DNA from 4 places in the Pantoea cypripedii genome. Region 2 is predicted to be linked to each of the others. Evidence: predicted binding sites of a transcription regulator. Region 2 holds the regulator's gene; each other region holds the start of a gene.
What was found. Region 2 encodes Fur, which represses iron uptake genes when iron is present. Its sites were predicted from a motif close to ATAATAATGAGAACNACTATCAA; they were not measured.
Positions count from the first base shown of each region.

Region 1: the regulator Fur is predicted to act here: its motif matches at 2,899-2,921, upstream of exbB (tol-pal system-associated acyl-CoA thioesterase).
Region 3: the regulator Fur is predicted to act here: its motif matches at 3,466-3,488, upstream of feoA (ferrous iron transporter A).
Region 4: the regulator Fur is predicted to act here: its motif matches at 2,556-2,578, upstream of HA50_RS02545 (isochorismate synthase).

Region 1 is NZ_MLJI01000001.1:3,791,723-3,799,859, reverse strand. It holds gene HA50_RS17525 (TRAP transporter large permease) at 1-1,104, opposite strand, end outside; gene HA50_RS17520 (TRAP transporter small permease) at 1,120-1,626, opposite strand; gene HA50_RS17515 (TRAP transporter substrate-binding protein) at 1,675-2,652, opposite strand; gene exbB (tol-pal system-associated acyl-CoA thioesterase) at 3,008-3,730, shown strand; gene exbD (TonB system transport protein ExbD) at 3,736-4,158, shown strand; gene tcuC (MFS transporter) at 4,401-5,717, shown strand; gene HA50_RS17495 (Csu type fimbrial protein) at 5,798-6,775, opposite strand; gene HA50_RS17490 (fimbria/pilus outer membrane usher protein) at 6,772-8,137, opposite strand, start outside.
Region 2 is NZ_MLJI01000001.1:1,211,966-1,220,102, reverse strand. It holds gene pgm (phosphoglucomutase (alpha-D-glucose-1,6-bisphosphate-dependent)) at 1-400, opposite strand, end outside; gene seqA (replication initiation negative regulator SeqA) at 426-968, opposite strand; gene ybfF (esterase) at 1,216-1,980, shown strand; gene ybfE (LexA regulated protein) at 2,149-2,424, shown strand; gene fldA (flavodoxin FldA) at 2,547-3,077, shown strand; gene fur (ferric iron uptake transcriptional regulator) at 3,432-3,878, shown strand; gene HA50_RS05540 (hypothetical protein) at 3,937-4,332, opposite strand; gene glnS (glutamine--tRNA ligase) at 4,569-6,236, opposite strand; gene nagE (N-acetylglucosamine-specific PTS transporter subunit IIBC) at 6,388-8,137, opposite strand, start outside.
Region 3 is NZ_MLJI01000002.1:965,060-973,196, forward strand. It holds gene HA50_RS25730 (IS110 family RNA-guided transposase) at 1-1,056, shown strand, start outside; partial or broken gene HA50_RS25735 (IS3 family transposase) at 1,073-1,351, shown strand; gene HA50_RS25740 (shikimate dehydrogenase family protein) at 1,443-2,249, opposite strand; gene HA50_RS25745 (hypothetical protein) at 2,615-3,124, opposite strand; gene feoA (ferrous iron transporter A) at 3,524-3,751, shown strand; gene feoB (Fe(2+) transporter permease subunit FeoB) at 3,748-6,063, shown strand; gene HA50_RS25760 (nucleotidyltransferase family protein) at 6,297-6,587, shown strand; partial or broken gene HA50_RS25765 (HepT-like ribonuclease domain-containing protein) at 6,584-6,952, shown strand; gene tal (transaldolase) at 7,079-8,029, opposite strand; gene HA50_RS25775 (class II D-tagatose-bisphosphate aldolase non-catalytic subunit) at 8,105-8,137, opposite strand, start outside.
Region 4 is NZ_MLJI01000001.1:561,926-570,062, forward strand. It holds gene HA50_RS02540 ((2,3-dihydroxybenzoyl)adenylate synthase) at 1-1,339, opposite strand, end outside; gene HA50_RS02545 (isochorismate synthase) at 1,350-2,528, opposite strand; gene fepB (Fe2+-enterobactin ABC transporter substrate-binding protein) at 2,705-3,670, shown strand; gene entS (enterobactin transporter EntS) at 3,665-4,915, opposite strand; gene fepD (Fe(3+)-siderophore ABC transporter permease) at 5,098-6,054, shown strand; gene fepG (iron-enterobactin ABC transporter permease) at 6,069-7,022, shown strand; gene HA50_RS02570 (ATP-binding cassette domain-containing protein) at 7,019-7,819, shown strand; gene HA50_RS02575 (enterobactin synthase subunit F) at 7,921-8,137, opposite strand, start outside.

The sequences.
Region 1 (8,137 bases), 2.6 Mb from region 2:
GATACCGAGGTTGGTCATCATGATCATGCCGAAATGCACCGGATCGACACCCAGCGAGGTTGCCACCGGCAACAGTACCGGCGTCAGAATCAGGATGATTGGGGCCATATCCATCAGCGTGCCGATCACCAGCAGCAGCACGTTGATGCACATCAGGATCACATACTTATTATCCGACAGACTGGTAAAGGCTGCGGTAATGGCGGTGGGCAACAGCATAAAGGTCATCACCGCACCAAAACCGGCGGCGAAGGCGATCAGCACCATCACAATGGTGACGGTTTTGATGGTACGGAACAGCAGAATGTGCAGTTGGTTCCACTTAAAGTCACGGTAGATAAACATGGTGACGAAGAACGCCCACAGGCAGGCGATGGCGGCGGATTCTGACGCGGTAAAAATCCCCGACAGGATGCCGCCCAGAATGATGACGATGGTAAACAGCCCCCAGAAGGCATCAAAGAAGATCTTCAGTGCCTGGCGAAATGGGATCGCTTCGCCCTTGGGATAGCCGCGTTTACGTGCAAAGCCGAGGCACATTACCATCAGGCAGCCGCCTAGCATCAGACCGGGGAGAATACCGGCGACAAACAGCGAGGAAATGGTGACCACGCCACCGGTTGCCAGCGAGTAGATCACCGAGTTATGGCTGGGGGGCGTCAGCACCGCCTGCACCGAACCGCTGGCGGTCACCGCAGCAGCGAAATCACGTGGATAACCTTTCTCCTCCATCTGCGGGATCATCACCGAACCAATCGAGGCGGTATCCGCCACTGAAGACCCGGAAATCGCGCCGAAAAAAGTAGACGCGACAATATTCACCAGCGACAACCCGCCACGAATAAAACCGACAAAGATGTAGGCAAAGTTCACCAGCCGTCGCGCAATGCCGCCCTCAGCCATAATTGCCCCGGCCAGAATAAAAAATGGGATGGTGAGTAACGAAAATTTGTTGATACCGTTGGTGATCTGAATCACCACCGCTTCCAGCGGCAGGTCGATCCACCAGGCACCGATAAAGGCGCTAAACCCGACGGCGAAGGCCACGGGAAAGCCGACCAACAGCAACAGGATCAGACTGCCAATCAGGATGAATGCGTCCATCACGATGCTCCGAAGTTAGTGTGTGCCGCCAAGGGTGACGATTGGGCGCTGGCTCTGGTCACCGTTTAACAGGCGCTCCAGGGCAAACAGCAGAGTAAAAGCAGTGCCGATGGGGATCGGTAAATACATTTCGCCGTAGGTGACATTGGGCAGCGCAGCCAGCGGCTGAATCCACATCGCTTCGCACAGGTTGTAGCTGGCACGCAACAGGATCAGACACAGGGCGATCAACAGCAGATTGCACAGCAGCAGCGCCCATTTTTGCCCGGCTGGCGACAGGCGATCGGTCACCATCGACACGCAAATATGGGTGCCTGCACGCAGCCCCACCGGTGCGCCAATGAAGGTGAAGATGATCATGCAGATAATCGCCACCGGTTCCGGCCACGAGAGCGCGCTGTTCATCACGTAGCGCGCAAAAATACCAATCGGAATGACCGTAACCATGATCATCAGTGCCACAGCGGCAACCCACATGCACAACAGGTACAGCCCATCCATCCAGCGGGAATATGCGTTCATTGTTCGCATCCTGAGTGAAACGCCACGCGGCTGCATGGCGCAAAAGGGTTATTTCACTTCGGCGATCTGTGTCATCAGATCCTGATATTTGCCGCCAAATTGATCGCGTACCGGTTGCGTGGCTTTGACGAAGTAGTCACGATCAATCTGCTGGAAGGTGACGCCGCCAGCTTTCATCTTCTCGATCGATTGCTGGGTATAGGTTGCCCATAGCTGACGTTCTTCATCCTGGGCTTCTTTACCCAGTTTTTTCAGCAGCGTCTGATCCTCTGCAGAGAGACGATCCCAGGCCGTTTTGGAAAACAGGATCATTTCCGGCTGAATAAAGTGGCCGGTCAGGGTGTAATACTTCGCCACTGGCAAATAGTTGTGGGCGACAAAAGTCGGTGGATTGTTTTCCGTGCCGTCAACCACGCCAGTTTGCATCGCACTGAACACCTCACTCACCCCCATCGCCACCGGGTTGGCCCCCATTGCTTTCAGCGTGGCAAGGGAAATGGCGCTGTTTTGCACGCGAATCTTCATGCCCTGTAAATCTTCAGGTTTGGCGAGCGGTTTTTTGGTGATCATGTTGCGTGTACCGGCATCGGTCCAGCCGAGGAACACCATGCGGGTGTTGGGGTCCTGATTGAATTTAGTGACGATCTGCTCGCCAACGCTGCCATCCAGCACTTTGTGCATATGATCTTCATCGCGGAAGATAAACGGCAGGGTGAGTACGCTGGTTTCCGGTGCGATGGTGGTAACCGGTGCCAGCGACACGCGGATCATATCGATCGCGCCCAGCTGTACCTGTTGCAGGGTCTGATCTTCATCGCCCAGCACGCCACCGGCATACACTTTCATCTCCAGACGGCCATCGGTGGCTTGTTTGAGTTTTTCACCCATATGCTCCAATGCCACCACCGTGGGATAACCGGCGGGTTGCACTTCCGCCACCTTGAGCACTTTGGCCTGGGCGTTAAAGGCCAGCAGGGCGAATATGGAGGACAACGAAACTGCGAGTAGTCGTTTTTTCAGCGTCATTTTTTACTCCAGCATTGAGGTATCGAAATCGCGCGGTGCAAAAACACCACGAATGGGCAGGGCTGGCTCAGAATAGTGAAAAACAGGTGGCGAAAAACTGGGCAGATGTTGATTGAATGAATTGCATCACATTTTGAAACGTTGTTTTAATAATTTTACATGCTACATCACATTTATAAAACCGGCGCGCATCCGGATACACATTCAACAGAAACTGTGGAGAAAAAGCGCACCTTTCGTTTGTAAATAGTAATGAGAACTACTATCAATTCGACCCGGTAATTTGTTATGATCCGCGCTCGATCGTGAACTGTGCAATTGAAGTTGGAGACGCAGCGTGGTAGCCAGTGATTTGATGCAGACGGATCTCTCCGTTTGGGGCATGTATCATCATGCCGATATCGTGGTAAAGGTGGTAATGATTGGCCTGTTACTGGCCTCCGTGGTGACCTGGGCACTTTTCTTCGGTAAGTTTGCCGAGCTGAGTTCAGCAAAACGTCGCCTGAAACGCGAACATATCGCATTGAGCGAAGCGCGTTCCCTGGACGAAGCTTCACGCACTGCTGCCAGCTTCAAAGGCCATAGCCACAGCGCCGTGCTGCTGAATGATGCGCAGAACGAGCTGGAACTCTCAGCCGGTACAGAAGACACCGACGGCATTAAAGAACGTACCAGTTTCCGCCTTGAGCGTCGTGTCGGGGCCTTTAGCCGTCACGCGGGTCGTGGCAATGGTTTCCTCGCCACCATCGGTTCGGTTGCGCCGTTTATCGGCCTGTTCGGCACCGTCTGGGGCATCATGAACAGCTTTATCGGTATCGCCCAAACCCAAACCACTAACCTCGCCGTTGTTGCACCTGGTATCGCCGAAGCGCTGCTGGCGACCGCGATTGGTCTGGTGGCGGCTATCCCGGCTGTGGTCATCTACAACGTGTTTGCCCGTATGATTGCCGGTTATAAAGCCTCGCTGGGCGACGTCGCGGCACAGGTGCTGCTGTTGCAGAGCCGTGATTTGGACCTGGGAAAAGTGAATAACGAAGTGGCTCGTCCGTCTGCCGCACAGAAACTGCGCGTAGGGTAATTGCTATGGCGATGCGTTTAAACGACGACCTGGAAAGCGATGGCGAAATGCATGAAATCAACGTGACGCCATTTATCGACGTCATGCTGGTTCTGCTGATCATCTTCATGGTGGCCGCACCGCTGGCAACGGTGGATGTTCGCGTTAACCTGCCTGCTTCCACCAGTGCGCCGCAGCCGCGTCCGGAAAAACCGGTCTATCTGTCGATTAAAGAAGATAATCAGGTCTATATCGGCAATGATCAGGTAACGAAAGAGACGCTGGTCAATGCGTTAACCGCGCAGACCGAAGGTAACAAAGACACCACTATCTTCTTCCAGGCAGATAAGTCGGTGAGTTATGAAACCCTGATGTCAGTGATGGATCAGCTGCGTGAGGCCGGATATCTGAAAATCGGCCTGATGGGTATGGAAACGGTGAAAAAGTAATTTCACCCAGGGTTATGAGGGCGTCCAGATGGACGCCCTTTTTGTTATGGGTGCTTGCTGAGCAAAACAGGAAATCACGAATCAGTGCCATAAATGGGCAATTATTCTGTGGATCGGTTTTGTTAATGCTTTGTTACCTATAACCCTGGTTTTGTAAAGTGCAATGGTGAAGGTGATCACATTCATCCGCTAACGGCCACGCTAAAAGAAAGCCTTATGCATGGAAGAAACCTGGAAAACCTATGAGTTCACCTTCGTCTTTACAAAAATCATCGCAGGGCGGTGCCAAAACCATCTTTAGCGTAACCAGCGGCAATTTCCTTGAAATGTATGATTTCATGGTCTTTGGTTACTACGCGACCGCGATTGCGAAAACCTTTTTCCCCGGAGATGACCCGTTTGCGTCGCTGATGCTGACGCTGATGACCTTTGGCGCTGGCTTTCTGATGCGTCCGCTGGGGGCGATCATCCTTGGTGCCTATATTGACCATCATGGTCGCCGTAAAGGTCTGCTGGTGACGCTCGGCATTATGGCGCTCGGCACCCTGACTATCGCCGTGGTGCCGGGTTACGCCACGCTGGGCGCGGCTGCGCCGATATTGATTCTGATTGGCCGTCTGTTGCAGGGCTTTTCTGCCGGTGTCGAACTGGGTGGCGTGTCGGTTTATCTGGCCGAGGTTGCGCCGAAGGGACGTAAGGGTTTTTACGTCAGCTGGCAATCCGGTAGCCAACAGGTGGCGGTGATTTTCGCTGCACTGCTGGGGCTGGGGCTGAATCATCTGCTGGAAAAAGACGCGGTCACTGAGTGGGGCTGGCGTATTCCGTTTGTTATCGGCTGTCTGATTGTGCCGTTCCTGTTCTGGATTCGTCGCATGCTGGAGGAAACTGAAGCCTTCAGCCAGCGCAAACATCATCCGACCATGCGCCAGATTATGCGTTCAGTAGGGCAGAATTGGGCGCTGGTATTAGCCGGTATGCTGATGGTGGTCACTACCACGGTGATGTTCTATATGATCACCGCTTTTACTCCCACCTTCGGCAAAACGGTGTTGCTGATGACGGAGAAAGAGAGCTTCCTGGTGACGCTGTTTGTCGGTCTTTCCAACCTGTTCTGGCTGCCGGTGATGGGCTCGTTGTCAGACCGGGTGGGGCGTCGTCCGCTGCTGATTTTCTTCACCATCCTGATGATCCTCACCGCCTGGCCGGTGCTGAAATGGCTGGTGGCTGCGCCAACCTTCTCCCATCTGGTGATGGCGGAGCTGTGGCTCTCCTTCCTTTACGCCAGCTATAACGGCGCGATGGTGGTGTATCTGGCCGAAATTATGCCTGCCGAAGTGCGTGCTTCAGGCTTCTCGCTGGCTTACAGCCTGGCGACGGCGTTATTTGGCGGCTTCACTCCGGCGGTGTCCAGTTATCTAATTCACGCGACCGGCGACAAAGCGATGCCCGGCGTTTGGCTGTCATTCGCGGCGGTATGCGGCTTGATTGGTACGCTGCTGATTGGCCGCATGGTGAAGCAGTATCGAACGCGGCACCGCGCGACCACCGTGAATGCCTGATCATTTCATAAATTGCGCCGCTACAGATCGCACATCCCTGTTGCGGCGCGATTTATCGCGCAATCACTCTCGCCGCTGTTTCAAAACGACAAATCCACCACCACGTTATCGGTGTAATTCCCTGCCGCCGGGGTGTTCTGCGTCGTCAGAATCTGCGCGGTGTAGGTATAGCCGCGCGTCAGACCATCGGCACTGACGGTGGTTGAGGCGCTGCTGCTCCAGCGGTCCGTGCCGGTCGGCCCCCAGCGCGTGGTGGTGGTGGTGCCCTGGTAGATGTCATAACTTAACCGGTTGGTACCGCTCGCCATATTGCGCACGCCATTCGCCGCGTAGCTGCCGTTACTCAATCCCACCGTGTAGGTGCTGCCTTTGCTGCACACCACGCTAATGGACTGCTGCACTGTGGAAAAACTGCTGACCAATGGCGCGCTGCCAAAACTGACGTTTGGCGCGGTGATGGTGGTGCAATCATTTGAGATCACTACCGTTACCGTAATCGGAATGGTACCGGTGCCGGTCTGCGGTGTCAGACAAAGGCCTCCGACGCCAAGACTGGTGCAGATATTGTAGGTGACATATAAATTGAGCGTCACCGTATAGGTTCCTGCGGCAACGGTTTGCCCGGTGACGGTTTTCAGATATACCGGCAAAGCAAAGTTCAGACTACCAAACAGACCAGCAAGATTCGCCAGCACCGCCTGGGAAAAGGTATAGGTTGATCCTCCCACGGTCAGCTCGGTAGCGCAGGCACTGTCCATGCACAGGCGCACCGGAATATTATCGCTGCCGGTATCGCCGCTGCGCTTCAGGGTACCCCGCGTGCCATTCACGTTTGAGGCGCTGGCCAGCTGAAAGGTGATGGTATTAGTACCTAATAACGTCAGCGCTGATCCCGCGCCACAGTTGACGTTAGCGGTGGTCGAGGTGGAGCTGATAGTTGAATTGGCCACAAAGGTAGTGACCGAGCCAAAGCTGGCGGTTGATGCAGGCAGGCCACAGGCGGCATATGTCAGGCCCGGTAGCAGCAACAATGTCAGCACTAGCAGAATTCTTTTCATGGAGTGATGCCTGAAGTTGAGTTTTCTGTATTCGGCTGCGCGGCACCGGGTGGTGGCGCGGGTAACGCGCAGGTGAGCGGTCCATAGGTCTTCAGCGCCTGTGGCCCGTTGGCAATATTGAGTTCGGTGCGACAGGTGCGACCATCCGGTGTGGTGACCTGGATCGGGTTGCTGGCGTCGAGGTTTTCCATCCAGGTAATACCGTCCCAGCCGACATACTCGGTTGCCTGCCCGGCGCGCAGAACCTGGCTGGAGACCGGCAGCGGCTGACCGTTGCTGTCATGCAGAATCACGCTGGCCGAACGCAGCTTTTCCACCGGGAAATTCAGCAGATAACCGCTCTGGCGTTTCACCGCAAAGCGTTGTTCTACCCGGGGTGAGGTCATATCGGCAGGCAGGTCCAGCGTATCAATATCGTATTTCGCCGCGTAATAGCTGCTGATTGAGGGCACCAGCAGATAACCCTGGTTATCGGTACGCCCCATCGACTGGTTTTCGTAGCGGATATTCACGTCGGGATAATTGGTTTTCACCAGTACAAAGGCATCGTTGATCTGATTGGCAACGAACAAACGGTTATCCATCAGCACCAGCGCACCACTGAAATCGGCCCACTGGGTGGTGTTATCGTCGTCGCCATAAAAACCGGCTGAGGTATCCACTTTATTGTTGCGATAACGCAGGCTGCCCTGACGATAATCGCCGCTATTGCCGCCCTGATTGGCCCACGAGGCATCCCAGGAGTAGCCGCCATCACTCGGCATGGCGCGTGACAGATATACCCGCTGGTTGTTTTCTCCCTGCTGATCGCGTTCCATGCTGACCGAGGCGCTGCCCTGTTCGCCGAACGGGATCACCAGCGAAATCGCGCCGCTCCATTCCCCCTGTTGCTGGTCGCGGCTGGCGGAGATATACAGGCTGCTGTTGCCCCAAATGTTTTTACTCCACGACAGATTCCACAGCCTGGTGCGTTCGCCATCGCCGCTGTTGATATCGAGATACGCCAGCCCGAGACTGCCGTATTGGTTCATCGACACGCTGGCGGTGTACTGCGCACTGCGGCGGGCCAGCGAATATGAGGACTCGTCCGAGTCACTGCGATTGCCGACCAGCGCCAGATTGCCAAAATCTGCCGTGCGTAAGGTATGCTGCGTGCCGAAGCTCAGCCAGCTGTTGTTGTACTGATATCCCCAGCTGTATTGCGTGCCGGGTTTTCCGCTCATCTGGCTTTGCGCCAGCGCACCGTTGAGAACGCCCCAACTGCCGAGTTTCAGCAGGCCACCCGCGCCGCCCATCGCCACCTCATCACTGCCTTCGGCGTGGGTTTCCAGCGTCAGCCAGTTGGTCACACCATAGCGATAC
Region 2 (8,137 bases):
CACGTTTATTGTGCTCCAGGATGGCGTTAGAAATCGCTGGCGTCGGTGTATAACCGTTGTCCTGCTGCACAATCACATCCACGCCGTTAGCCGCCAGCACTTCCAGTACAGACAGAATTGCCGGTTCAGACAGCGCATGCGTGTCTTTACCGACATAGCACGGGCCAGTGATGCCGTTCTTTTTACGCTCTTCCGCAATCGCCTGAGCAATCGCCAGAATGTGCATTTCGTTGAAGCTCTGACGTCCTGCGCTACCACGATGGCCGGAGGTGCCAAATTTCACCGCATGTTCCGGATTAGCCACATCAGGCTGCAAAACGTAGTACTGAGAGGTTAATTGTGCAACGTTAATCAAATCGCTCTGCTGGGCAGGTTGCCCGGCACGGGGGTGATTGGCCATTGGCGCTTCTCCCTGACGCTTCAGTTTAAATGGTGCCGCAAACTTTCTCTGTCAGTTCCGCAGGGAACTGCATGGCTAACATGATGTGCTCCACCATGCTGCATTTGCGACCAGTATTGGTATTGGTGATCACCCAATACGGCGTGCCGGGCACGTGCTTCGGCTTAGTATGGGTGCCATTTTGCAACAGCGTATGCTCGTCACCCGCAAAATAAACACGGGTACGCCCCTGCAGTGAAGCAGTGGCCTCAGCAAAGGCTGCGGGATCAAGACGATAGAGCGTTGACAAGACCAGCATGAAGCGGTTAACCGCCTTTTTTTGCTCCGCATACTCATCGGAAAGTAGCAGTTCACGTACCGCGCGAACGCGATCCTGCGGGCGCGGTTCGCTGCGCACTGGCTGTGATTCTTTTGCTGCAGCCTGAGCCACAACAGGGGTTGCAGGGGCACTCTGACCGGCAGTGAACTTCAGCATGCGGCGCAAAATTTCGGAGGCGCTTTCGCCAATGTGCTGGGTGTGGCTGGCAATATAACGGTAGAGTTCTTCGTCAACTTCAATCGTTTTCATCTTTTTCCGTACGATTCTGGCAAATGACAGAACCACGCATTTCTGCAAAGGCCTTAGCAAAATCCTGCCGTGCAAAATGTGAGCGGGTTCTAACATGAGGATTATAAAGTTAAATCCCAGGCTGCCGATAGCGCTGGCATCGTTTCAGGGCAAAAGTCAGATAATGCCCTAATACCCACCTGGCTGGCTCCTGGACAGGTGGATCCATGATAACCTAAGCGAAGCTCACAACCGTAAGAACTTTGCCATGATTTTGAATGCCCGTCTGCAAACTGAACAATCTGCTCCCGATGCTACCCCTATTCTGTTAATTCATGGCCTGTTTGGCAGCCTGGATAACCTCGGTGTACTGGCGCGTGGCCTGCGCGATGCCTGCCCTACCCTGCAGGTTGATGTCCGCAATCACGGCCTTTCCAGCCGCAGCGAAATCATGAACTATCCGGCGATGGCGCAGGATATGGTTGAAACGCTGGATGCCCAGGGCATCGATCGTGTCAGCGTCGTCGGTCATTCGATGGGCGGCAAAATTGCCATGGCGTTAAGCACCATCGCGCCGCACCGTATTGAAAAACTGGTGATGATCGATATCGCCCCGGTCGATTATCAGACGCGTCGCCATGATGAAATATTCGCCGCTATCCGTGCCGTAAGTGCGGCTGGGGTCACGCGCCGCAGCGAAGCCGCTGAGGTGATGCGCACCCTGCTGGATGAAGAAGGCGTGATTCAGTTCATTCTGAAATCGTTCCAGGACGGTGAATGGCGCTTCAATGTGCCGGTGTTGTGGGACAACTACACCACCATCTCCGGCTGGGAAGAGGTGCCTGCATGGCCGCATCCGGCGCTGTTTATCCGCGGCGGTGATTCTCCCTATCTGGATAATCAGCACCGTGATGCGTTGTTGCGCCAGTTCCCCCAGGCACATGCGCATGTCATCAGCGGAGCCGGGCACTGGGTCCATGCCGAAAAACCCGAAGCCGTTTTACGCGCAGTGCGCCGATTTTTTGTACTGTAAAAGCAAAAGCTTGCCGCGAACCGTTTAAGGTTGGCGTAGTAAGGGGCGCTGGAGTATGATGTCGCGCTAAAAATTTGCCACGGATGATTTTTTCACCGTGGCCGGGCCGATAATGTATAAATCGCGCAGCGCCTTTCCGCCGTTCGCGCCCACTCAGTTTTACAAATCATGGCAAAAGAACAGACTGACCGTACCACGCTCGATCTCTTCGCTGATGAGCGGCGTCCCGGTCGCCCCAAAACCAGTCCGCTGACGCGTGACGAACAGTTGCGGATTAACAAACGCAATCAGCTGAAACGCGATAAAGTGCGAGGATTGCGTCGTGTTGAGCTGAAAATGAGCAGCGAGGCCGTTGATGCACTCAACACCCTGGCTGAGCAACAAAACATCAGCCGTAGCGAATTGATTGAACAAATGCTGCTGGCGCAGCTCAAACTGTCGTAACAGGCGCAGACCGCACGCAGGAACAAAAGTCACGGCTTTACAAGTTCCGCCACTTTGCCCGGTCTGCTATCATTCGCTGTAATTACGTATTCAATATCAGGATTTAAGAGGTCACTTAACCCATGGCAATCGTAGGCATTTTCTTCGGCAGCGATACCGGCAACACTGAAAACATTGCAAAAATGATCCAGAAACAACTGGGTAAAGACGTGGCCGAAGTGCATGACATTGCCAAGAGCACTAAAGAAGATCTCGAAGCATTCGATATTCTGTTGCTGGGCATTCCGACCTGGTACTACGGCGAAGCGCAGTGTGACTGGGATGATTTCTTCCCGACACTGGAAGAGATCGACTTCAATGGCAAACTGGTTGCGCTGTTCGGCTGTGGCGACCAGGAAGATTATGCAGAATACTTCTGTGATGCGATGGGCACCATCCGTGACATTATCGAGCCAAATGGTGCGGTGATTGTCGGTCACTGGCCGACTGAAGGTTACCACTTCGAAGCATCCAAAGGTCTGGCCGATGACAAACACTTCCTTGGTCTGGCTATCGATGAAGATCGTCAGCCGGAACTGACCAACGAACGTGTTGATAAGTGGGTGAAACAGATTTTCGATGAGCTGCAGTTGAAAGACATTATCGAAGCCTGATCCCCTTTCCTACTCAATGTGGGCGCTGGCTCACATTGAGAATCGGAAATTCCTATAAAAATAATAGCCACGTTTTTTTAACTTTTACCTGCAAATCTGTAGAATACCCGTAACGGTCATCCGCTTATTCCTCTGGCATCAGAATGAGGCTGAGTGAAATGGAAACAAAGACCTGTACGATCCCCGCCGGCGTTAGCGACATTTATCCCTACAGCCATTGGTGATTTCAGGACGTGCCCTTGGTTTTCATTTCACTGCTTGAGTTCTATAATGAGACGCAAATGAGAATGCGCGTGATCGACATTCAAGGCCCTGCGCCGCAAGTGACTAGCAAAGTAACAGGACAATATCCGCATGACTGACAACAACTCCGCATTGAAGAAGGCTGGCCTGAAAGTCACTCTACCCAGACTGAAAATTCTGGAAGTGCTTCAGGAACCCGAGTGCCATCACGTCAGTGCGGAAGATTTGTACAAACGCCTGATCGACATGGGCGAAGAGATTGGTCTGGCAACGGTATATCGCGTTCTTAACCAGTTTGATGACGCGGGTATCGTGACTCGTCATAACTTTGAAGGTGGCAAATCCGTCTTTGAACTGACGCAACAGCATCATCATGACCACTTGATCTGCCTGGATTGTGGCAAAGTGATCGAGTTCAGTGATGAGTCTATTGAGACGCGTCAACGTGAAATCGCAACACGTCACGGTATCAAACTCACCAACCACAGCCTGTACCTGTACGGCCACTGTGCGCTGGGAGACTGCCGCGAAGACGAGACGCTCCACGATAAGCAATAAAGTGTGCTATGCAGTATGAAAAAACCGGTGCCTGGCACCGGTTTTTTTATGCCTGAAATTACAGAACCAGCGTTTCCTGCAGGTAACGCCAGCGCGGAATGGAGGTGGTGCAATCCAGCACCGCCAGAGAAATGCGGCTCTGGTTGTTGCCGTTCATCATTTGCAATTCACGATATTGAATGGTCACTTCCTGGCTTTGCTGTGAAATGATGGCATGTTCGCTGGTCGCGATGCGCATCCCTTCCCGCTGACCACGCAACTGGCGGAACAACACCTCCGTCGCATTCAAATCCAGCTGTTTTCCCTGCGGGGTCACCATTTTGAAATCCGGGTGAAAATGCGAGAGAAACAACTCAATGCTGTCGTCAGTGCCCTCTGACTGATTAAAAATACGTTCGATAAGCTGATGTAAAACCACTACGCTGTGTTTGGCTTCCTGAGCGAGACTCGTCATTTTTTTTCCTTTTATAACCCGCGGAGCAACGTCTGGGAGCGCATAGCCTACCTGAAATACAGTTTTTCACACTCGCAAATGGATTAATTTTACTAAAGTCAGATTAGTTGCAAATCCCGGTAACAAACGCCTTTCACAGCCTACAGCATAAAAGGTTGCCAGCCCGAAATTACAGCCAATAAAAAAGGGCGATTGCTCGCCCTTTCGTGATGATATGGTGATAACGACAAAAAGGATTAATCGCCGATTTTCGCCCAGGTATCACGTAAACCGACAGTGCGGTTAAACACCAGCTTAGAGGGCTGTGAGTAAACGCTGTCTGCGCAGAAATAACCTTCACGTTCAAACTGATACGGCGCCAGTGCATCGGCATCACGCAGTCCCGGCTCGACAAAGCCCTGTTTGATTTCCAGCGAATTCGGGTTAATGGTGGTGAGGAAATCCTCAGCCGCTCCCGGATTTGGCACGCTGAACAGACGATCGTAGAGACGGAATTCCGCTGGCAGCGCGTGGATCGCTGAAACCCAGTGGATCACACCCTTCACCTTGCGGCCATCAGCCGGATCTTTGCTCAGGGTATCAACGTCACAGCTACAGTAGATGCAGGTGATATTGCCTTCTTCGTCTTTTGCCACGCGCTCTGCACGGATCACGTAAGCATTACGCAGACGGACTTCTTTGCCCAGCACCAGACGTTTGTACTGTTTATTGGCTTCTTCACGGAAATCCGCGCGATCGATCCACACTTCGCGGCTGAACGGCACATCACGCGTGCCCATCTCCGGTTTGTTGGGATGGTTTGGCATGGTGATGATTTCTTCATGACCCGCAGGCAGGTTCTCAATCACCACTTTCAGCGGATCGAGTACCGCCATCGCGCGCGGTGCGTTCTCGTTGAGATCATCACGAATGCATGACTCCAGCGACGCCATCTCCACGATATTGTCCTGCTTGGTCACGCCAATGCGGCGGCAGAACTCACGAATCGAGGCGGCACTGTAACCACGGCGGCGCAAACCAGAAACGGTCAGCATACGCGGGTCATCCCAGCCTTCAACGACCTTCTCGCTCACCAGCTGTGTCAGCTTACGCTTCGACATCACGGCATATTCCAGATTCAGGCGCGAGAATTCATACTGACGCGGATGTACCGGAATGGAGATGTTATCCAGCACCCAGTCATACAGACGACGGTTATCCTGGAATTCCAGGGTGCAGAGCGAATGAGTGATACCTTCCAGCGCATCGGAAATGCAGTGGGTGAAATCGTACATCGGGTAGATGCACCATTTTTTGCCAGTCTGATGATGTTCCGCAAACTTAATACGGTACAGCACCGGATCGCGCATCACGATAAAGTTGGATGCCATGTCGATTTTGGCGCGCAGGCAGGCTTTACCTTCCTCGAAACCACCATCACGCATTTTTTCAAACAACGCGAGGTTTTCAGCCGGGGTACGATCGCGATATGGGCTGTTTTTGCCCGGTGCGGTCAGGGAGCCACGGTATTCGCGGATCTCTTCTGGCGTCAGCTCATCAACATAGGCGAGGCCTTTATTGATCAGCTCCACGGCGTAGTTATACAGCTGGTCGAAATAGTCTGAGGAGTAACAAACGTCTCCGCTCCATTCAAAGCCCAGCCATTGCACGTCACGCTTGATGGATTCAACGAACTCCATATCTTCTTTCACCGGGTTGGTGTCGTCGAAGCGCAGATTGCACTGACCCTGGTAATCTTGCGCGATACCAAAGTTCAGACAGATCGATTTCGCATGGCCAATATGCAGGTAACCATTGGGCTCAGGCGGGAAACGGGTATGCACGCTGTTGTGCTTACCGCTCGCCAAATCTTCGTCGATAATCTGACGAATAAAGTTCGTTGGGCGGGCTTCAGCCTCACTCATCTCAAAATCCTCAAATACAATACGGGTGATTTGTACTACGAAGTAACGGAGTATGATCCACAAAGCGCAGGAGGGAAACAACCGTTTGTTGGCCGTTTTAAAACAAAAAAGGCAGGAATCGCTTCCTGCCTTCCGGGTTCATCACAAGGACTTAGCCTTTAACCTCGTACAGACGGGTTTCACCTGCCACGACAGAACCACTCGCCAGCAGATTGAGGCCCGCGAAATCATCGCTATTGCTGACCACCACTGGACTTATCATCGAACGCGCATTAGCGTTGAGGAAATCCAGGTCCATCTCCAGCACTGGCTGACCCGCCGCAACGGTCGCCCCCTCTTCCACCAGCCGGGTAAAGCCTTTGCCTTCCAGCGCCACGGTATCGAGGCCCATGTGCACCACAATCTCGACGCCGTTGTCAGTTTCGAGACAGAACGCATGGTTGGTGTTGAAGATTTTCACGATAGTACCGGCAATCGGTGCCACCACGGTTTTACCGGTGGGTTTGATCGCCAGACCATCGCCGACTGCTTTGCTGGCGAAGGCTTCGTCCGGCACCGCATCCAGTGCCACCACCTCACCACTGACCGGGGCCAGCAGCGTGGCGATCACGCCTTTATCGCTGTTCAGCACCGCCTGCGGTTGTGCAGCAGCAGCTGGCTGAGCCGCCGCTACTGAGGCCGTCGCTGCCGCGGCCACCGGGCCTTTGGTCAGCACCGTTTTCATTGCTGTGGCAATGCTTTCAGCCTGAGTACCGACGATGATCTGCACGCTTTGTTTGTTCAGACGAATCACGCCAGAAGCGCCAAGACGTTTCGCCACGCTGTCATTCACCTGCGAGGAATCTTTCACGTTCAGACGCAGACGGGTGATACAGGCATCGATATTGGTCAGGTTGTCCGAACCGCCTACCGCACCGATATAGCGACGTGCGAGGGATTCGGTCTGGCTTTCGTTGCTGCCACTGTGATCAACGTTGACATCATAGCCATCAGTTTCATCATCAGCAGACAGTTCACGACCCGGCGTCATCAGGTTGAATTTCTGGATGGTGAAGCGGAACACCACGTAGTAGATGACGAAGAACACCAGCCCTTGCGGGATCAGCATCCACCAATGCACCGCCAGCGGGTTACGCGTTGACAGCACCATATCCACTAACCCGGCGCTGAAGCCGAAACCGGCAATCCAGTGCATACTGGCCGCGATAAACACTGAGAGACCGGTCAGCACCGCATGGATGACATACAGCACCGGTGCCACGAACATAAAGGAGAATTCCAGCGGTTCGGTAATACCGGTGAAGAAAGCAGCGAAAGCCGCTGCCAGCATGATACCACCGACTTTGGCGCGGTTTTCCGGACGAGCACAGTGATAAATTGCCAGCGCAGCTCCCGGTAAGCCAAACATCATGATCGGGAAGAAACCTGCCTGGTAACGACCGGTGATACCCGGGATACCGGTACCATTGGCGATGGACTGCGCGCCACCAAGGAATTTCGGAATATCGTTGATACCGGCAACGTCGAACCAGAATACCGAGTTCAGCGCATGATGCAGACCAACCGGAATCAGCAGACGGTTAAAGAAGGCATAGACACCTGCGCCGACGGAACCCAGCTTTTGAATCTCTTCACCAAAGCTCACCAGGCCATTAAACACCAGTGGCCAGATGTACATCAGGATGAAAGCAACCAGGATCATCAGGAAGGAGACAAGGATCGGTACCAGACGGCGGCCGCTGAAGAACGACAGCGCTTTGGGTAGCTCGACATGACTGAAGCGGTTGTACACTTCCGCCGAGATAATCCCCACCAGAATACCGACAAACTGGTTTTCGATTTTGCCGAATGCAGCAGGCACTTGATCCACGGGTATTTTTTGAATCATCGCGACCGCGGCT
Region 3 (8,137 bases), on a different contig from region 2:
TCTGCCATTGTTGGTGGTGTAGATACGCATAAAGACCTGCACGTTGCTGCTGTAGTTAATCAACATAACAAAATCCTCGGTACGGAGTATTTCTCCACAACACGACAGGGCTACCGCCAGATGCTGGCATGGATGGCCACTTTTGGCTCAGTACAGCGAATTGGTGTTGAGTGCACAGGCACCTACGGCTCAGGACTACTGCGTTATTTACTCAAAGCCGGAGTAGAAGTGCTTGAGGTAACGACACCAGACCGCATGGAGCGACATAAGCGTGGTAAAAGCAACACGATTGATGCAGAGTGCGCTGCTCATGCCGCCTTCGCGAGAATACGGACAGTCACTCCAAAAACACGGGTTGGCATGATTGAGTCTCTGCGGGTGCTAAAAACCTGTCGAAAAACAGCGATATCAGCCCGTAGAGTCGCGCTCCAGATTATTCATTCCAATATTGTCTCTGCGCCAGATGAACTGCGTGAACAGCTCAGAAATATGACGCGCATGCAGCTTATCAGAACACTGGGATCCTGGAGGCCAGATGCCAGTGAATACCGCAATGTTACGAACGTTTATCGCATTGCATTAAAATCTCTGGCCCGACGCGATCTCGAGTTACATGACGAAATCGCTGATCTGGATGTCATGATTGCGGCAATTGTTGACGAGCTGGCGCCTGAGCTGATTAAACGTAATGCCATTGGATACGAAAGCGCTTCGCAGTTGCTGATCACTGCCGGAGACAATCCCCAACGACTACGATCAGAATCAGGTTTTGCAGCACTGTGTGGTGTCAGCCCAGTTCCTGTCTCCTCTGGGAAAACGAACCGTTACCGACTTAACCGGGGCGGAGATCGTGCTGCGAATAGTGCTCTTCACATCATCGCCATCGGTCGATTACGAACTGATGAAAAAACCAGGAAGTATGTAGACAGGCGAGTAGCTGAAGGACATACAAAAATGGAAGCAATACGCTGCCTGAAGCGTTATATCTCACGCGAAGTTTATACATTACTGCGTAATCAAAACAGGCAGGTCAGCAGCATCCCGATAACGGCTTGACTCTTAGAAGGGCGTCCAGGGCAGTCAGTACGGCAGCGATGACTGGCGGCGGTTCTGCCAGGCCAATAACCTGTCACCGAGCATGAGCCGTCGTGGCAACTGCTGGGATAATGCGGTGGCAGAGTCGTTCTTCAGCTCGCTGAAAAAAGAGCGCATCAGAAAGCGGATATACAAAACCCGGGACATGGCCCGGGCTGATATCTTTGATTATATCGAAGTGTTCTACAACCGGACCCGGCGCCACAGCCACCTGGGAGGCGTCAGTCCGGAGGCCTTCGAAAAGGCCTCACCGTGAGGACAGCGAATGTCTACGGGAGCAGGGTCACTCCAAGCGGCTTAGGTTCGGCTCAGTGAAGTGGGGTCAGTTCATTTGAGGCGAGGAGCAGTCAATGATGCAGCATATACTTCAGCATCAGGCTGATTTGCTGCTGCAGCATTGCTCTGCCGTAATGGGTGGGAAATCCCAGTTTCTCTGCTTGTTGCAGCAACAAGGTTCGCTCAGGGGAGATGATGATATCGCAGATTAAAGCTGGGGGTGTCAGTTTCTCCAGTGAGAAGGGTATCAGGTCTGAGTCTCCCATCCCTGCTGATGTCGCATTGATCGCAATATCGTGATGTTCTGGTGTTTCCGTACCAATCGAAATGTTCAATCCGTGATACTGGCTTTGCAGAACCTGCCGCAGTCCCTCTGCTTTAGCACGGGTGCGATTGTAAAGCGTTATGCTGGTCACGCCATTGTATGCCAGTGCGTGGGCAATGGCGCAGGCAGCGCCTCCGGCTCCGGCCAGATAGATACTTTTACCCTGAACCTGATAACCTGCCACCAATAGGCTACTCACAAATCCTTCCCCATCCAGCATGGTGCCGCTTAGGCTGCCATCGGTTTCTCGCCTGATAACATTGCAGGCTCCTATCGCTTTTGCCTGTTCCGAGACGTGGCCTAGGCTGGCCATTACGGCCTGTTTATGAGGCATGGTGACAATGACTCCACGGAAGTTATGCCATGCTTGCAACCCGGTTAAAAACTCCGTTAAGCCCTCGCGGGTGACATGGAATGGTATCATCAGGGTGTCGGCTATCTGATGACGTCTGATTTCAGCGTTCATCATCAGAGGCGCTTGAACCTGATGGACAGGATCGCCCAGAATGCCTAATACAATCAACCGACCGTCGACCTGCTCCAGTATATCCAAAAGTTTTTACCTCATCGCTGAGTGTGGATTGGGTGTGATATCAGTTATACCGAAAAACATCCTGCAGCTACCAATAAGGCTTTTGACTGCCATGATGGACATGTAGCATGCCCTGCCAGACATCGCAGGGAAATATCCGCTTTATTTACGTGTGCAATTGCTGGCACTGAGCTCACGCCAACCGCCTTATTGACCATTGGTTCTGGGTTCTTACTAGCCTATGTTCAAATATCTCTGGTTTTGCCAGATTTTGCCGTTGTGTGAAACTTTAGTGCATAGCATTGAATATTCGGTACGGTAATGGTAAGCCGGGATAGTGTCAGAGTCATCGCCATTATCACAGTCACCCGCCTTCACTTCCACGGTTATGTCTTTGCTGAGTGATTTTGAAAAACCTTTCTCATCAAGAAACGTCCACAGTTTGTGATGGTCGGCAGCATCACTACCACGGCTGGAGATGACGCAGATATAGATAGCCCGTTGCGAGAGACTTGGCGAATCACCGATTGTATTATCTGTCCTTTCCTCCATTCCTGTTCCTTGATGGTGTCATCAAAATCGAAAGCGAGGATAAAAAAGGGCTCTGCTCGTCCGGCATCCAGGCGCTGTTTGATTTTTTCGGTAATTATCTCGTTAACGTGTTCGATGGTTTTACCAAAATCCGCTTCTGTAACCGGAGCAGCGTGTTCATATACGCCATCAATTTCGTCACCGCCCGCCGTATCAACTCTGGTGTTCATACTCGACATTCTGAGACGATTATTGGCGCAAATTTCTTCGATAAGATTCGTCAGTTGGGCAATCTGTTCGTCGGTTGCAATGTTTGAGGTGGATGCATGGCTTGTTGCGGGTCCTTTAATTCCATCTATCGGCATAATAAAGCTTCCTGTCTTTAGTGACCTGTTGTCCGGATAAAAAACGGGTGATGGTTCTCCTGAGGTGTGAACCAGGTTATCACTCCCGATAATTGAATGCTGTGATCTGATCCGGCGTCGGATACAAGATGCTTCATAATTACAACATACTTTAAGTCAACAGATTAACATGCCAAAACCCAACATCTGCGCCGTAAGCGATTCTTTATGAAAATATCTGACAAATCAGATGTTTTCAGAATTAAACGGCATCATTGGCATGACGTGAGAAATTGCCGGTTGTTAACCCGCCATTGAAGTTAAGGCCTGATTGTTCGCAACAACCTGATCCTGGATCAAAAGTGGGAATGGTTATCATTTATATAATCATCACTCCTTGTTACTAAGCTGGCTGATGATATGCAGATTAAAACCAACCGCGTTTATCGGATTGCAGGCTATAAAAGTCCGATTAATCCTGCCTGGCGGCAAAAGCTACTGGCGATGGGCATGATCCCCGGAGCGCTTATTGAAGTTATCCGCGTGGCCCCGATGGGCGATCCGGTGCAAATCCGCACGCGGCGCATCAGCCTGGCAGTACGGCAGCAGGATCTTGCGGCCATCCTTCTTGAGGAAATGACCGCATGAAGAAGTTAATCATTGGTTTGATCGGCAACCCGAATACCGGCAAGACCACCTTATTTAACCAGCTTACCGGGGCACGGCAGCGGGTAGGTAACTGGGCGGGGGTGACGGTCGAACGCAAAGAAGGGCAGTTTTTTACCGCAGCTTCGGATGTGCATTTGATTGATTTACCGGGCACGCGCTCGCTCACCACCATTTCGGCGGATACCTCGATAGATGAAAGTATTGCCTGCCAGTACCTGTTTAACGACCAGGCCGATCTGGTGATCAATGTCGTGGATGCATCGAACCTGGAAAGTAACCTGTTTCTGACAGTGCAACTGCTGGAATTAGGTGTTCCCTGCATTATCGCGCTGAATATGCAGGATATTGCCGCCAGCCAGAATATCAGCATCGATATTGATGCGCTTTCCCGTCGACTGGGATGTCCGGTGGTATCCCTGACGTCAACGCGCGGCGAAGGGATCGCCAGGCTCAAAGAAACTATCGACCATCACCACCACCAGGCACCGGTGAAATGGGTAGCGTATCCGGCCGGGATTGAAACCATGATCACCCGCCTGCGTGCCATGATATCGTCTGCTATCCCGGCACAAAAGCAGTACTGGCTGGCATTGCAGCTGCTGGAAGGGGATCTCAACAGTCAGAAAATCTGTCCGGAGGTGGTGCAACATCTGCCGGAGATAAGCAAAGAAGCCGGCGGCGATCCGGGTATGGTGATTGCCGATTACCGTTTTCGCGCGATTACCGATCTCTGTTCCACCGTCAGCAATATCCACCAGTCAACGCCGGGCCACCTCACCGGCATGATCGATAAGGTGGTGCTTAACCGCTGGGCGGGGATCCCGATATTCCTCGGGGTGATGTATCTGATGTTTGTGCTGTCGATCAATATTGGCGCGGCACTGCAACCGGTGTTTGATAGTGGCTCGGTCGCTGTGTTTATCCACGGTACGCAATGGCTCGGCTACACCTTCCATTTCCCCGACTGGTTAACGGTATTTCTGGCGCAGGGGATTGGTGCGGGTATCAATACGGTGCTGCCGATTATTCCCCAGATTGGCCTGATGTATCTTTTCCTGTCTTTTCTGGAAGATTCCGGTTACATGGCGCGCGCGGCTTTCGTGATGGACCGCCTGATGCAGGCATTGGGGTTACCGGGTAAATCGTTTGTGCCACTGATTGTCGGCTTTGGCTGCAATGTGCCGTCGGTGATGGGGGCGCGTACGCTGGATACGCCGCGCGAACGCCTGATTACGGTCTTGATCGCTCCTTTTATGTCCTGTGGTGCGCGTCTGGCCATCTTCGCCGTATTTGCTGCGGCATTTTTTGGTGCCCACAGTGCCAGCCTGGTGTTCTCGTTGTACGTGCTCGGCATCGCCGTGGCAATCATCACCGGGTTGATCCTGAAACATACGTTACTGCGTGGTGAAGCCTCACCTTTCATTATGGAGCTGCCGGTTTACCATCGTCCGCACCTGAAGAGCCTGCTGATTCAGACCTGGCAACGCCTGAAGATGTTCATTATCCGCGCGGGCCGGGTGATTATTCTTGTCAGTATGATTATCGGGGTGCTGAGCAGCTTCTCGTTTAACGGCAATACAGTGAATAACATCAATGACTCTGCGCTGGCAGCGACCAGCAAAGTGATTACGCCGATTCTGCAACCCATTGGGGTCACGGATGATAACTGGCAGGCCACGGTGGGGCTGGTGACGGGCATCATGGCAAAAGAGGTGGTGGTAGGGACCTTAAACAGCCTGTACACCGGTGAAGATGTGCAAAGTGGTGGGTTCAACCCTGAGGAATTTAATCTGCTCACGGAACTGACAGGATCGCTAACCGCCACCTGGGAAGGGCTGAAAGCCGCAGTGAGTCTGGGGGCGTTAGCCAACCCGATTGAAGCCAGCAAAGGGGATGGTGAGATGGCTGCCGGACAGATGGGGGTGATGAGTGCGAAATTTGGCAGCGTTTTTGCCGCCTACAGCTACCTGATATTCGTGCTGTTGTATGTGCCCTGTGTCTCGGTCATGGGGGCGATAGCGCGTGAAGCGGGCAGAAACTGGATGCTGTTCTCTTTCTTCTGGGGTCTGAATGTGGCGTTTTCCATCGCAACCCTGTTTTATCAGAGCGTGACCTTTAGTGCGCATCCGGCCTATAGCGCAATCTGCCTGTTCAGTGTCGTGATCGTGAATGTGTTGCTTATTGCGTTACTGCGTAAATGGGGTAAACGCATCAAAGAGCACCGTCTCAATATTCCGGTAGCGGAAAATGGTACGGGGTGTGCTGGCTGCAAAGGCTGTTGCAATAGTTAACATTCAGGCGCAACACCTGTCAGAGATAGAATGACGGCAGGTGTTGCCAGAGGCAGGTTAGGTGTGTGTGATTCATTGACATCGTTTCACTATATGGACGGAATAGACAAAAGTGGATTGTTGGTGATGGGTGATATTTGCGAACAGAAGAGTCAGATTTTCATCTACCTTACAGTTTAAAGATGTATTATTCGGGTAAGTGTTTGAATACAGAATGTTAAGGAGCGAAAGTTATGCGACCATCGATTGCTCTCAACATGCAGCGTGGTGCTGTACTGGCAACGGTAAACCGCTATCGTACCGCTAATCCTCGGGTTTTTGGTTCTGTACTGCATGGGACTGATAAAGATGGCAGCGACCTTGATCTGCTAGTCGATGCGCTTCCGGGAGCCACCTTGCTGGACTTAGGTGATTTGGAAGATGAACTGAAATCACTTCTGGGTATAGAAGTCGATTTACTGACGCCGGGTGACTTACCACCGAAATTTCGGGCGAAAGTTCTGGCTGAGGCCCGCCCTATATGAGTGAGAACCGTTTACCTGATTATATTGAGCATATCCAGCAAGCAGCGTCAGATGCTATCAGCTTTGTTGAAGGCTTAACAAAGGACGATTTTCTGGTGGATAAATGAAGCCAGCAAGCAGTCATTATGAGTCTTATTATCGTCGGAGAGGCTTCCACCAAGGTCATGGATGGCTATGTGGATTTCACCCAAAAGCACTCGGAAATTCCATGGCGTAGTATGCGCAATCGCATGGCTCATGGGTATTTTGACATAAACCTTGATGTGGTGTGGGACACCGTGAGGGAATGGTTGCCAACGTTGTTGCGTCAACTGCCAATAGTGCTTGAGGATGCTGAAAATGGAGATGCTGGTTCCTTAGAATAATGTTTTGATCCCATCATTCGATTGTGCAACCAATTTATTTACGCCTAAATAGTGATGTTCCCATCGCAATAAACAGGGCCCCGACAAGATGGATGCGGCAAACTTGCAGGGGCAATAACGGAATATTTATAGATACTTTGTCAGCAGCGCCTCAAGACTATTTTGGTCAATGGCAAACAGGCGGATGCCTTCGGCAAGTTTTTCGACTGCCATCGCATCCTGATTGTGCGCCCAGTAAAACTCCGCTTCGCTGATGGCAGCGGGTCTGGACTGAATCTCGCCGTCGTAGTCCAGCGGGGCAGGAACAGCCGCTTCGCTTTGTTGTAGCTGCGCCAGTAGATTGGGAGAAACCGTCAGGCGATCGCAGCCGTTCAGCGCCAGCACCTGTTGCGGGGTGCGGAAGCTGGCTCCCATCACCACCGTCTGGTAGCCATGCCTTTTGTAGAAATGGTATATAGTGCGTACTGACTCAACCCCAGGATCGTTGTCGACGGTAAAGACGGTGTCCGGTTGGTTCTTTTTGTACCAGTCATAGATACGTCCGACAAAAGGCGAGATCAGGAAAACGCCAGCATCGGCACAGGCCCGGGCCTGTGCGAAGGAGAACAGCAGCGTCAGATTACAATTGATGCCTTCTGTTTCCAGCACTTCGGCGGCACGAATTCCCTGCCAGGTGGCAGCCAGCTTGATCAGAACACGGTCTTTGGTGACACCTCTTTCTTCATAGAGGGCGATCAGTTCCCGCGCTTTATGAATGCTGGCTTCGGTGTCAAAAGAGAGCCGTGCATCAACTTCGGTTGAAATACGTCCCGGCACGCTTTGCAGGATCAGCGCACCAATGCTGACAGCCAGATAATCGGCGATCGCTGAGGGGAGAACCTCTTTGCCAGCCTGGCGCGTCTTTACCGCCGCAACCGCATCTTTAATCAGCGGTTGGTATTGCGGCAGCTGCGCTGCTTTATAAATTAATGACGGGTTGGTGGTGGCATCTTCGGGTTGATAAGCCAGAATGCTGTCAATATCCCCACTGTCAGCGACAATAATGGTCCGCTGCTTTAATTGCTCAAGCTGGTTCACCATCTTTACCTCGGTAATGTGTTTAGCCGGATAACCAGGAGCATCCTGCTCCCGGTTATTCATTGCATCAAAAGATTATTTTGCGTGAGCAACACGCGAGGTCAGACC
Region 4 (8,137 bases), 650 kb from region 2:
CTTCCGCCGCGATCTTCTCACCGCCACGGTTGATCTGATCTTTCTCGCGGCCCTGCACGGTGATGTAACCCTGTGGGTTGATCTCAATCAGATCGCCGGAACAGTAAAATCCATCGGCATCAAAGCTGGCCGCGTTGTGCTCCGGGCTGCGGTAGTAGCCACGGAAGGTATAAGGTCCGCGCGTCATCAGACGGCCCACTTCACCGCTCGGCAGGGCGTTGCCCTCGGCGTCAGCCACCCAGACTTCATCATCGTCAGAAATCGGGCGACCCTGGGTGGTGAGGATGGTTTTTTCGTCATCGCCGAAGCGGGTGTAATTCACCAGGCCTTCAGCCATGCCGAACACCTGTTGCAGCCGGCAACCGATTTCCTGCTGAATCCGCGCGGCGAGGGTTTCACCCAGCTTGGCACCGCCCACCTGCATACGTTCGAGCGAGGCCAGTTGTTTATTGCTGCCCCATTCCTGAATCGCCTGCAACCACAGGCTTACCGCCGGTGGCACCAGGCCGGTGTCGGTGATCTGATGCTTTTCGATTAACGGAAAGCACAGCGTGGCGCTGGGATCGGCGGCCAGTACCACCTGGCCTCCGGCATAAAAGACGCCAAGCGCGCCTGGCGAGCTCATCGGGAAGTTATGCGCAGCAGGTAACGCCACCAGATAACGGGTGCGATCAGTCACGGCACAAATCTCAACGCTACCGCGAATGCTGTAGTAGTAGTCATTGTGGGTGCGTGGGATCAGTTTTGGCGTGCCGGTACTGCCGCCGGAAAGCTGGAAGAACGCCACTTCATCACCGGCGCTCGGCGTGGGGATAAAGTCACCGGCAGCTTCAGCCAGCAATGCGTCGAGGGTGTTTTCCGGCTGATGATCGTTACGCAAAATCACCTGTTGCAGTGACGGATGCGAACGGCACAGCGTATCGATAAAGCTGTCATCGGCAAACAATGGATGGCTGCGATCGGCAATCAGCAGCACCGGTTCAATCTGCGCGGCATAGGCGGTCAGCTCGGTACGTTGATGGCTGAACAACGCATTGACCGGTGCCACGCCGATTTTGAACAGGGCAAACAGCGTCAGGTAGAAATCCGCCACGTTGCCGAGCTGTACCAGCGCAGTATCGCCGGTTTTCAGGCCGCGACGTTGCAGTGCCGCCGCCAGATTGTCAGTCAGCTGATGCATTTCACGATAGCTGATGTGACGATCGCCATCGATAACCGCGATAGCCTCATTGTGTTGCTGACGCGCCAAAATGTCGGTCATCGGCACATCGAGCCAGTAGCCTTTCTCGCGGTAACGCGCGGCCAGGTCATCCGGCCAGCGGTTGTAGGGAATACTCATGGTCTTTCCTTTATTGCAGTCCAAAGGCGCGCAGCATGGTATCCAGCTTCACGCCGGTTTCACGCCATTCTGATTCGGGTTGAGAGTCGGCAACGATGCCCGCACCGGCGAACAGACGTACGTGCGTGTCGTGCACCGTGCCGCAGCGAATCGTGACCACCCATTCGCCATTGCCTGCCTCATCGCACCAGCCGACAATGCCGCCAAACAGCTGGCGATCAAAGGGCTCCAGCGTCTGAATCAGTTGCTGAGCGCGCTGATGCGGGAAACCGCTCAATGCCGGGGTCGGATGCAGCAGACAGGCCAGCGACAGGGCATTGTCGCGCTCGTCCTGCACTTCGCCATCTATCTGGGTGGCGAGGTGCCATAAGGTTGAGGTGGTAATCAACGACGGCACTGTCGGCACCGACAATCGGCGACTACGCGGTTGCAGTGTGCCGCGCATCGCATCGGTGACCAGCTGATGTTCGTGCCGATCTTTACCGGAGTTCATCAGGGTATCCCCAGCGGCTTGATCACGCTGGCTATCATTATCCCGGCGCGCGGAACCGGCCAGCGGACAGGAGCTGAAGTCACGGCCGTGCTTACGCAGCATCAGTTCCGGGCTGGCACCGAGCAGCACACCGCCTTGCGGCAAGGGCAGATGGAAATGGTAGCTGTTGGGATTTAGCGCAATCACCCGCTGCATCAGCGCAGCGCTATCCACCGGTTGTTCGGTGACGATATCCATCAGGCGCGACAGCACCACTTTGTCGAGGTCGCCCCGTTGGGTGGCGGCGACGGCATCGGCCACCATCCTGAGAAAGACATCGTGATCCGGTACGGCCGCACGGCGACGCACCTCGGGCAACGCACCGGGTTTGGCGGGCAGCGCGGCCAGCAGATCGGCGCGGTTAAAGGTTTGATGGGATTCAGGAATAAATAAGGCCGCAGGCTGGCTGACATCAAACGGGATGGCACCCACCAGAATCGGTTTCTCAATACCTTGCTTTTTGGCTGCAGCGAAGTGCTGACGCAGCTGCTGCTGAAAATGGCCCTGTAAATCGGCAGCATCCTGCACCGACTCAGTCAGCGTGGTGTAACAACCCTGCGTTACCAGGCTCTGCCAGGGCGAAGTAAACAGGAATCCGCGGCAAAGTGCGGAAAAATCCTGCAGCCAGGCATTTTCAAACGTGGACGATTCCACCATAATTTCCACCTTTAAATGATAAGATTATTAAGAATGATTATCATTTTTATTATGGCCCAGTAACCTACGTCGAACGGGCGAAAGAGTCAATCGATTCGCGGGAGTTCCCTTATCTTTAGGCGTTTTCCGGCGCTGATGCCGGTCGCCGAATTAAGCTAAACGGTGGATGAAAACTTATGAATAAATGCGGATTATGGGGCACGTTTGTCCTGTTGTTCATTTTGCAGGCTTTCAGCAGCATGGCGCGCGCTGATCAGGGCTGGCCGCGCAAGATTCAAACCGAGCAGGGCATCGTCACGCTCAGCAAAGCGCCGCAGCGCATTGTCTCGACCAGCCTCACGCTGACTGGTTCGCTGCTGGCGATTGATGCCCCGGTGATCGCCTCGGGGGCGACTGCCCCTAACAGCCGTCTTTCTGACGATCAGGGATTCTTCCGTCAGTGGGGCGAGGTGGCGAAACAGCGTGGCGTGAAGCGTCTGTATATCGGTGAACCCAGTGCGGAAGCTGTTGCGGCGGAAGCGCCGGATCTGATTATCGTCAGCGCCACCGGCAATGACTCCGCCATCAAGCTGGTCAGTCAGCTGTCTGCCATTGCTCCGACTTTGGTGATCAACTACGACGATAAAAGCTGGCAGGATCTGGTGACGCTGCTCGGCGACGCCACCGGCCACGAAGCGCAGGCGGCACAGCGCATTAAGGCTTTCGACGATCGTGAAGCGGCACTGAAAAAAGCCATCACGCTGCCACCGCAGCCGGTTTCTGCCATGGTGTGGAACGGTGACGGGCGTGCGGTGAATCTGTGGACGGCAGAATCAGCCCAGGGCAAATTGTTGCAGCAGCTCGGTTTCACCCTGGCGATGCCCCCGGCCAATATTCAGCAGAGTCACAGCATGGGGCAGCGTAAAGATATCATTCAGCTATCGGGTGAAACCGTTGCCAGCGGCCTGACCGGCCACAGCTTCCTGCTGTTTGCTGCCGATGATAAAACCGCACAATCGGTACTGAGCAATCCGTTCCTGGCACAAAACGAGGCAGTCACGCATAAGCAGGTGTATGCGCTGGGGGCGGATACCTTCCGCCTTGATTACTACAGCGCCAGCAATCTGCTGGCGCGTCTGGAGAAATTGTTCGTTAAATCATGATGCGTCTTCCGCCAGCGTGACCGCTGGCGGTTGATAGCGGCGTAAGCGCCCCATCAAAAACCACATCAGCACACCCAACACCGCCGCCGCGAAGCCAAACATTGTCGCGGCCTGCGGTGGCAGCAGCCATGATCCCATCGCGCCAATCATTGCCGCCCCCAGCGCATCGCCCGTGACATTCTGTGCCGTCCACAGACTGTTGATCCGCCCAAGAAGCGCATCCGGCGTTAACGCCTGGATCATGGTGTACTGCACCAGGCTGGTAATTGAACTGAAGTAGCCAAAAGCCACCAGGCACAGCAGGGCGAGGGGGAATGATGGCATCAGGCCAAACAGCCCCAGCGCAACGAAAGCGGCAATCGCGCTGCTGAGAATCAGCAGCCCCGGGCGGCTGGCATGCGCCAGGCGGCCACTGGTTAATGCCCCTACCGCCGCGCCGAGTGGCACCGCGGCAAACATCAATCCGAGCCGATCGGCGCTGACCTCCCAATGCGGTGCCAGGGCCGGGTACAGCACGCGGATGGCACTGGCCAGCGTCACCAGTGCACCGATCAGTGCCGCCATTCCCACCAGCGGCGTGCTAAACAGGAACTGCACACCCACGGCGAGTGATTTCAATGGGTTCTCACGCGGCTGCGGCGGTAGCGGCAATGGCGGGAGTTTGAGCAGAGTCAGCACGGTCAGCAGGGTGCCCGCCGCTGCCAGTGCGAAGTTCCACACCACACCGCCGCTGGCAATCACCATACCGGCAATCGCCGGGGAGAGAATCGAGCCGAAGCGTACGGTTAGCATGGTCAGGGCACCGGCCTGCATCAGGTTTTCGCGCCCGACCAGCGCCGGTGTCGCAGCCAGCAGCGCGGTCACGCCAATCGCACCAAAGAAGCCATCCCACAATCCCAGCAGATACACCGCCATCAGTGAGGGCTGTGGTAATGCAGCGTTAATCGCCAGCCCGACAAAGCCAAGGCCGCAGGTAGAACGGGCGAATAAAATCAGCTTCTTACGTTCATAGCGGTCGGCCAGCACGCCCCCGGTCAGCAAACCGATAAACATGCCGCAGGCTGCTACAGTCACCCCCAGACCGACCAGCCAGGATGACGCCGTCATCTGCTGAATTTGTACCGGTACCGCCACCGCCAGCATGCCGAGGGCGACAATCGAGATAAAACGGGCGATAAACACCGCGCGAAACGCCGGGTGGGATTTAAGCAGGGAGAGATCAATAAAGTGGGAGGGTTTGTTCATTTCTTTGCCTTTTTGCACCAATTTTCCTCATCTTCCGTGAGGCGAGTCATGATAACATAGACAAATACGAGTAATAACGATAACAAATATCATTATCATATTTCCCTTACGCACGCGAAAACGTTGTTAAGTAGAAGGTTCAGAACGCTATGCGCCAGACTCGTGCACTCGCAGGATCAGGGATGCTGCTGGTGCTCCTTATTGCCCTCAGTTTGATGCTGGGAGCAAAATCTATCTCTTTTTCCGATGTTTATCATTCGCTTATCTCAACCTGTTCTGACGCGGATTGCGTGATTGTGCGCGATGCGCGTCTGCCACGTACGCTGGCCGGATTGCTGGCAGGCGTTGCTCTGGGGCTGGCGGGGGCGTTGATGCAAAGCCTGACGCGCAACCCGCTGGCCGATCCGGGGATTCTGGGGGTGAACGCCGGGGCGGGTTTCGCCGTGGTGCTGGGCATTGCGCTGTTTGGTGCCGACACACCGGTCGCATGGCTCGGATTTGCTTTTGGCGGCGCGCTACTGGCTTCGCTGCTGGTGGCGATGACCGGCGCGATTGGTGGCGGACGCGTGAATCCGGTGCGTCTGACTCTGGCGGGGGTGGCGCTGGGGGCGGTGCTGGAAGGGTTAACCTCGGGGATTTCGCTGCTCAATCCTGACATCTACGATCATCTGCGTTTCTGGCACAGCGGTTCGCTGGATATCCGCAATTTCACCATTTTGCGTACCCTGTTTCCGGCGGTGCTGGTGGGCAGCGTGGTGGCCTTTTGCCTGTCGCAGGCGCTTAACAGCCTGAGTATGGGGGGCGATATGGCGACGGCACTGGGAACCCGCGTGGCGCGTACCCAGCTGCTTGGGCTGCTGGCGATAGCGCTGCTGTGCGGCGCGGCAACGGCAGCGGTCGGGCCGATCGCTTTTCTCGGTTTAATGACGCCGCATCTGGCACGCTGGCTGGTGGGCAATGACCATCGCTGGTTGCTACCTGCCACCGCGCTGCTGACGCCGATCCTGTTATTAGCCGCAGATATTATTGGTCGCCTGCTGGTACCTGGTGAGCTGCGGGTGTCCATCGTCACCGCGATGCTTGGCGCGCCAATGTTGATCGTGCTAGTACGACGCAAATTAGGGCGAGGTGCGGTATGACGCGGCGCGCACTGATGAATTCGCTCTGGCTGCTGCTGGGCTGCGGACTGCTGGCTTTTCTGGCGCTGACGCGTGGCGCACTGCCGATCAGCGGTGAACAGGTGTGGCAGGTGCTGCTGGGTGAGGGTGCCAGCAACGTAAAACTGATTCTGCTGGAATGGCGCTTGCCGCGTGTGCTGATGGCGTTGCTGATTGGCGCAGCGCTCGGCATCAGCGGCGCGATTTTCCAGTCGCTGCTGCGTAACCCGCTCGGCAGCCCTGATATTTTGGGTTTTAACACCGGAGCCTATAGCGGTGTGCTGGTGGCGCTGGTGCTGTTTAATCAAAATGCCTCGGCAATGACCCTTGCCGCGCTGCTGGGCGGCATTATCACCGCAGCGCTGGTGTATCTGTTTGCCTGGCGTAATGGCGTAGAAACCTTTCGTTTGATTATTGTCGGCATCAGCGTGCGTGCCTTGCTGATGGCGCTCAACAGCTGGCTGATTATCAGCGCGTCGCTCGAATCTGCGGTCAGCGCCGGTTTATGGAGTGCCGGGTCGCTCAACGGCATCACCTGGGCGAAGACACCGCCGGTGATTGCCGTGTTATTGCTGAGTCTGCTGCTGGTGGCGCTGCTGGCACGCCGGATGCGTCTGCTGGAGATGGGGGATGACACCGCCTGTGCGCTTGGCGTACCGGTGGAGCGCAGCCGCCTGTGGTTAATGCTGCTTGGTGTGGTGCTGACCGCAGCCTCGACTGCACTGGTCGGACCGATTTCGTTTATTGCCTTGCTGGCACCGCAGATAGCCCGTCGTCTCGGCGGCGGTATGCCGCTGACCGCGCTGTGCGGTGCGTTGCTATTGATCGCTGCGGATTTTGCCGCGCAGCATCTGTTCCTGCCTTATCAATTGCCGGTTGGCGTGATTACCGTCAGCCTCGGTGGACTTTATCTGATTGCTTTACTGGTGCGGGAGGCGCGACGCCAATGACCGAAATTCCTTCACGTCTCTATGGCGAAGGGCTGACGCTGGGCTACGACAAAAAAGTGGTGGCGGAGAATTTGTCGGTGGCGATCCCGGAAGGGGAGCTGACGGTGATTATCGGCCCCAATGCCTGCGGCAAATCGACCCTGCTACGCACCCTGAGTCGCCTTAATCCTCCGCTGAAAGGCCAGGTTTTTCTTGATGGTGAAGCCATCAATCGTTATCCCACGAAAGAAGTGGCGCGCCGTCTCGGCCTGTTGCCGCAAAGTTCCAACGCCCCGGCGGGGATCAGCGTTACTGAGCTGGTAGCGCGTGGTCGCTATCCGCATCAGCAGCTGTTTGGCCGCTGGCGTGCCGAAGATGAAGCGGCGGTGCAGCAGGCGATGCTGGCGACCGGCGTGGCTGATCTGGCGCAGCAGCAGGTGGATACGCTCTCCGGTGGGCAGCGTCAGCGAGTGTGGATTGCCATGGTGCTGGCACAGCAGACGCCGTTACTGCTGCTGGATGAACCGACCACCTGGCTGGATATCACCCATCAGATTGAACTGCTGGAGTTGATGCAGGATCTTAATCAGCAGCACGGGCGTTCGCTGGTGGTGGTGCTGCATGACCTCAATCATGCCTGTCGGTATGCCACGCACCTGATTGCGATGCGCCATGGGCGGATTATTGCCGAAGGGAAACCGGCAGAGATCGTCACCCCGGCGCTGATTGAGCAGGTCTATGGCTTGCGCTGCGTGATTGTGGAAGATCCGGTGGCACATACGCCGATGATCGTGCCGCTGGGACGACCAGGCAAATAACAGCACAGACGTGTAGCGGCGCGATTTATCGCGCGGTTCCGTGCATGATGCCGGAAAAACCGCGCAATAAATTGCGCCGTTACCAGAAGGTGCGATCAGGATCAGAATTCGCTCAGCAGTCGCTGCAACAAGGGACCAATCTGCTCGAACATCTGCGGTGAAATGATATCTACGTGGGCGCAATCCATCGGCCACACTGCCAGTTCACCGACATAGGGTGCCCAGGCGCGTCGCGCGTCCTGCCCCGGTTGCTGCGTTTGCTCCGCAAGGAACAGGGTTGCGCGTCCGGTAAAGCGGGCGCTGCGCGCGGTCGCCAGC